Linked DNA regions of Heyndrickxia acidicola. The protein of the gene in region 2 binds, or shares a complex with, the protein of the main gene of each other region. Links are inferred from orthologs where the notes say so. Each region holds a gene or a part of one and is shown on either strand. Other genes may lie near its edges.

The links.
Region 1: the proteins of lplA (region 2) and gcvH are in contact, whole or in part, in a crystal structure (PDB 3A7A), measured with the Escherichia coli proteins. The link is inferred for Heyndrickxia acidicola from one-to-one orthologs.

Annotation. Positions count from the first base shown.
Region 1 is NZ_KV440953.1:4,591,898-4,595,074, reverse strand. What follows is about bases 334-3,177. They hold gcvH (glycine cleavage system protein GcvH), read right to left. Parts: upstream 2,026-3,177; coding sequence 1,642-2,025; downstream 334-1,641. Other genes in these bases: A5N88_RS21295 (VOC family protein), read right to left, coding at 2,710-3,105; A5N88_RS21300 (arsenate reductase family protein), read right to left, coding at 2,163-2,519; A5N88_RS21310 (thioredoxin family protein), read right to left, coding at 1,176-1,499; A5N88_RS21315 (SCP2 sterol-binding domain-containing protein), read right to left, coding at 577-981. UniProt on the Escherichia coli protein: The glycine cleavage system catalyzes the degradation of glycine. The H protein shuttles the methylamine group of glycine from the P protein to the T protein.
Region 2 is NZ_KV440953.1:2,298,164-2,301,459, forward strand. Bases 325-3,287 are described here. They hold lplA (lipoate--protein ligase), read right to left. Parts: upstream 2,318-3,287; coding sequence 1,331-2,317; downstream 325-1,330. Other genes in these bases: A5N88_RS10775 (fatty acid--CoA ligase family protein), read right to left, coding at 325-765; A5N88_RS10785 (MBL fold metallo-hydrolase), read right to left, coding at 2,400-3,134. Outside these bases: more of A5N88_RS10775, read right to left, coding at 1-324. UniProt on the Escherichia coli protein: Catalyzes both the ATP-dependent activation of exogenously supplied lipoate to lipoyl-AMP and the transfer of the activated lipoyl onto the lipoyl domains of lipoate-dependent enzymes.

The DNA.
Region 1 (3,177 bases), 2.3 Mb from region 2 along the record:
GGAGAAGGATCAATTTTCATATGAATAGAATAGTTCATTTTGCATGCTAGGCACATCCACAGGAGTCTGTTATCTTCGGCTACAATCTACTTTAGATTCAGGTCAACATCGGGTTTTATTAGAGACATCAGTAGTGCCCTGTTCCTCCTGCTGGTTGATTTGCGCTTCACGCACTCGCTTTCCGCGGGGCGGTAGTGGAGCCTCCTCGTCGCTGTGCTCCTGCGGGGTCTCCCCTTACACGCTGATCCCGCAGGAGTCTCGCGCCTTCTGCTTCAATCAACTTTGGAATCAGACCACAACATTGTAATTTAAGAAAGACATGGGAGGTGCCCTGTTCCTCCTGCTAGTTGATTTTTACTGCAAGCATTTGCTTTCTGCAAACGATAAGCCCCTCCTCACTGCAAAAACTAGTGCTTATCTCCCCTAAATTGTTTTAATAGTTCCGCCCCCTCAGCATATGATAAAATCAACATAAAAAATCCAATAATAAAGACTTTATCTAAAGGAGACATCTTGGTTAAAGCTTAATTGAAGCCTTTATCCTGAAAAAGATTTTTTTAAAAAAAGCAGCATTATTTATATGGATTCTAGCAGATTAAGCGGATCATTTTCTGCAACTCCTTCATATTTGCGGCAGAGCCATAAAACAGCCTCTAATAATAGTAAATGCCTGAATGAACCCTCTACTTCAATATGGCCCATTTTTTTTAACTGGCTTAGTCTCACTTCTCCGTTCAGCAAAACCCTTAAAATAGACTCCGGGCCTGCAATTTCCAAATCTGCACTTGAACTGTTCTCCCCTGCCTGGTAATAAATATCCTGTTCAGAAAGGCTTATGATCCAAGACTCTTTGCCACTCTGTATTAACGCTGTAAATGGATTGCTGGGCAGCAGCTCCAACAAATGGCTGCGTTCTTCGAGTTTATAAAACAAACGATTTAAATACTTATCCACGATTTCCACATCCCGTCCATTTGTCATACGATTATATTCCTTGCCTTCTACCTTTAATCCTTTTACAATCGTTCAACATTATCCCCTATAAAAACATAAAAAAAGACAGCAGACCGATGATGCTTCCGCTGTCTTATCTATTTCCCAAGAAATATGTCATTTTATAGTTGCTTTTAATACACTTTTTCATGAATTAAAAATACCGGATCGAATGGGGATTTTTACTCAGACGGCCCGTTATTTTTGCTAGTCATTTTTTCATAAATGTAAGGTACAGAATGGAATGCATATAATTTTTCTTTTACCCGACCATTTTGAAAAAGAAGCAGGCAAGGGACACTTTCAATTGAAAACTTCTCTGCCATTTCAGGCATGAAGTTCAGGTCTGCCTTTCCAAAAGAGTAGCCTGTTTTAAGCTGCTCCACAACATCGAGCATCTTTGAAGCCACCTTGCAGGTCCCGCAAAGGGGAGTATAAAAGTACAGGGCAAAAGCCTGCTCATCGTGCTGCAGTATATGGATTTCATCTTGAGTCAGGATTCTCATTGTTCAATTCATCCTTTGCGTCTAGTTAAGGGCTTCTTTTCGCACAACATTGCTGAGTATAATTTTTCATCGTACATAGCAGTATCATACAAAAATAGTTAAAAAACACCTTGGAACAAGTCCAAGGTGAAGGAGAAAAATATTAATCTTCGTTAATCATTTCTTCATATTGCTCAGCTGTCATTAGGCTGTCCAATTCGGCTGCATCAGCTGGCTCTACTACGATCATCCATGCTTTGTCATATGATGATTCGTTCACATATTCAGGATTGTCCCCTAAATCTTCATTTACTTCTACTACTTTTCCGCTTACAGGCGCGTAAAGCTCAGAAACCGTTTTAACGGATTCAACGCTGCCGAATGGTTCATTTGCCGTAACTGTATCTCCTACTTCAGGAAGCTCGACAAAAACAATATCCCCTAATTCAGATTGAGCGAAATCTGTAATGCCGATACGGACATTACCGCCTTCTTGCTTAACCCACTCATGCTCTTCTGAATAACGCAATTCTTTTGGTACACTCATCCATATTCCCTCCATCTAATCATCCGTATTTCTACAAAATTCTTTACGTTTAAAAGTGAAGTTTCCCCTTCAAACAAATCTATTCACTTTATATTTACATATTTCTCAGGTAGAAAGCAAGAAAACTCTCTTTATTTTCACAGCCATTTTTGCTCATATTCTTCTTCTTTAAAACCAAAAGAAGCTTTGCTGCCATTTGTTACGACTGGACGCTTTATCAGCATGCCGTCAGAGGCTAAAGTTGTCAGGAGTTCATCTTCTGATGCAGTTTTCATTTTATCCTTTAACCCCAGCTCCCTGTATTTCATGCCGCTGGTGTTGAAGAGCTTTTTAAGCTCCAGTCCGCTTTGTTGATACAATGATTTCAATTCTTCCTTTGAAGGAGGATTATCTACAATATTCACCGCTTCAAAAGAAACATTATGATTTTCAAGCCACTTTTTCGCGTTGCGGCAAGTTCCGCATTTAGGGTACCAGTAAAAAGTCAAAGACACGTTCTATTCACCTTTCTTTTTTTAGATGTCTTAGAAGTATAGCAGAAGTTTCTACTTTTTCGAAATGAATAAAATCGTTATGTATCTCTCGTTTCCTGCAGTGTAAATCAATTTTCCAAAGGGCTTCCCACATAATGAGCCAAATCTAACTTTAAAAGCCATTCTACTCTTGATAAATCAAATCATTCTCTCATTCGTATGGAAGAGTAAACTGCCATGAAACACCAAACTTATCAACCGTCCAGCCAAACTTCTTACTAAATGGATATTCACCTAATGGCATGAGTACACCGCCAGCTGATAACCCCTCGTAAAGCCGGTTTATCTCCTCTTCCGTATCACAATTAATAAACAACGAGAAAGAAGGTGTAAATGTAAAATCGTGCTTCATGTTGCTGTCAATGCATATAAATTCCTGCCCATTAAGTGTAAAGGAGGCTTTGAGGATACTGCCTTCTTCACCCGGTCCATTTGCACCGTAACGGGTGATGCTGGTAATTTCGGAGTCTTCAATTAAAGAAGTGTAATAATTCATCGCTTCCTCTGCATTTCCCTGAAACATTAAAAATGGTGTAACCCTCGACATAAAATCCACCCCTATTCCTAATCTTATTATAAACTTTATACCCATACCACTATCCTTTAATCCACTAAAGGG
Region 2 (3,296 bases):
TTGGTATTTTTTTGACACTCTGAATATTTCTTTCGGGCTGAATCTAGGTATGATCAGCATTGTTGCACCACTGATGATTGGTGCATTTACTACAACTGTTAAACTGAATACATGGAACATCGGCAATGTGGTAATGACACGATCCTGATCATTGATTTTCAGATAGTTACTGATGTCACTTGCATTGGAGTAGAGATTCTTATGTGTAAGCATTGCCCCTTTTGGCTTACCGGTTGTCCCCGATGTATAAAGGATGACTGCCACATCATCCGTGTCAGTATCTGCTGCTTGAAAATCTGTTTTGCCTGATACAAGCACTTCTGTAAACGATTTCAATTTTGGGTGAACAGATAAATCCGGCGGGCTGGCAGGGTTCGTTTCGCATATGATATAGTGTTCCACCTTAGGAAGCATTGCCCCAAGCTTTCCTGCAAGCGGAACTAAAAGGTCCAGCGAAATAACGGCCTTTACATCCCCATTGTTGATGATATAGCCGATTTCCTCCGGAGTGTAAATAGGATTAATAGGGATGACCGTTGCCCCCAGTCTCATTGCCCCATATAAGGAGATGACAAAGTGAGGTGAGTTTCCAAGAAGAAGTGCAATATGGTCGCCTTTTTTAATACCCAGCTTACTTAGACCATCGGCAAATTTAGTAACAGCCGTATCAAATTCTGCATATGTAGTAGGTTTATCTAAAAAATAATAAACCGTTTTATCTGCATTTTCAGCTGCTGTCTTTTTTAAGTGAGAAGCTAAATTCATTTTTCCCTTCCCCTTCCTGAATGAATAATCATTCATTTAAATTTTCTAAATTAATTATAATGAAAGAATATTACATATTCAAGTGGCGCACAGATTTACTTAAAATTTTTATTTCATAGAGTTTCTCCCCTGAATCCAGCTTTAACAGCTAAGAAAAGCGCACACGCCTTGCTCATCAGTGTACGGATTTCGTCGTCTTCAAAACTGAGATAAAGGAAACACAGTGAGACTGTTTTAGAGCTGATGCTGACCTATTTCAGGGTTCACTAGCTGATAGGCGCTGGATCTGGACAGAGACGACACTGGTTAAATAATGTAAAAATTATACTTTTATATGCACAAAAACAAAGCTGCCCTGCCAAGAGGAGGACAGCTTTGTTTTAATAGATGGCTGTTTTTATATAGATTGTTGCTCTATGTACAAAGGATTATTCCGTATGTTGTCTGTCTTCGTGGCATCTTTTCGTGTGCTATTCACCTGCTTTTAATACTGAATATATATTTAAAATGATATTTTTGTGACCAATAGCAACAAAGTATACGAAAAGAGCCTTACAAGAAGAGCCTAATAGATTAATTCAACTAAGTCTTCTTTTGTTATGTTGCCAAAATAGTGACTTACATCCGTGTTTTGGATTGCTTTTTCAATTTCCTTTTTCTCATATCGGGTACCCATAAGTTTATTTTCAATCTCACTTACATCACCGACACCAAAAAAGTCCCCATAAATCTTACAATCATCAATTAATCCCTTTTGTACATCAAGGCGGATGTCAATACTTCCGGCAGGAAATCTGCGGGAATGCTGGAGATTAAAACTTGGTGATTTACCATAATTCCAGTCCCATTGCTGGTAACGATTTTTTGATAATTGATGAATCTTCTCCCAATCTTCTGAGGTCAGGGTATATTCAGGAATTTCTTGTCCACCGAAAATATTTTCAAGGAGGATTTGGCGGAACTCCTCAATGGAAAGCGGTTGATCTAAGAATTCCGATATATTTGCCACCCTGCTCCTTATCGATTTTATCCCTTTCGACTCTATCTTGTCTTTTTTCACTTTTAAGGCCTGAGTTACATGGTCCAGCTCACAATTCAGCATGAGAGTTCCATGGCTGAACATTCTTCCTTTTGTGGAAAATTGGGCATTACCTGAAATTTTTCTTTCCCCTACCTGAATATCATTCCGCCCGCTCAGTTTTGCGTCTACTCCAAGCTTTTTTAATGCTGCTATAACCGGTTCGGTAAATTTCAGGAAGTTATGAAAGCTTTCGCCGTCATCCTTGGTAATAAAGCTGAAATTTAGATTTCCAAGATCATGATAAACGGCTCCCCCTCCTGAAAGTCGCCTAACAACAATAACATTATTTTTTTCCACATACTCTGTATTAATTTCTTCTATGGTATTTTGATTCTTCCCGATAATAATGGAAGGCTGGTTAATGTAAAACAAAAGAAAGCTCTCATTAATATCCAAATTTTTAACCGCATATTCTTCTATCGCCAAATTAATACGGGGATCTGTAATTCCTTTATTATCTATAAATAACAATCCTATCTCACTCCTTTATTGCACTGCATTTTCTTTGCATATGGCTTCTACATTATGCTGCAAGATTACTATAAACAAGGAACTACAATTCCAGAGCTAGTCCCAGTGCTGCCAGCTCTACTTCACCGGAAAACCGTTCCGATGCTTCCTGTTTCAATTGTTCCACTTCTCCAAATTGCGGAAGATGTGTTAGTACCAATTTCTTCACTTTTGCCCCTTCAGCCATTTCCCCCGCCTGATAGCTTGTCATGTGGCCGGCTTGTTCCCCATTCATATCTCCATAAAAATTGCATTCACACAATAACAGATCTGCGTCTCTTGAAAAGGGAATAAAGTCATGTATAAAAGCAGAATCTGCAGTGTATACAAGAACTTGATTGCCAGCTTCAATTCTCATTGCATAACACGGAACAGGATGCTTCGTCTTCAAAAAACGAATGGAAAAGGGACCTACTTGAAGAATTTCATCAGGATGATATACCACTCCCTCAGTAATATCCCTGAAGGATAAGCGGTCAAAGCCCATTTGATCCTCTAAATGGCCGTAAATCGGCAGGGTGCCTGTTTTTTTCCCTAAATATTTTCCATTTAAAAGAGAATATTGCAATACGCCAATATCAGCAACATGATCTTCATGATAGTGGGAAATAATCACCGCATCCAGCTCTTCAGGCAACACAAATTGCTGCATGGCGGAGAAAACGGCGCTTCCGCAATCAATTAACATCTTAAATCCTTCATGCTCGAGTAAATAGCCTGTTGTGGCTTCATTCAGCTTTGGATATCCACCCCAATGGCCAATTATAGTCAGTTTCATGCCTATCCCTCCTTTAAAAATATACTTTACTGTTGCAGCGTTCTCCATTTACTATACTTCATTTTACCCATTTTCACATAATTCAAAATCGGTATAGACAAAATCATCTTTTTGTTGTTATAATACAAATCAATAAGATTATAACAGTTATATAACAAAAAA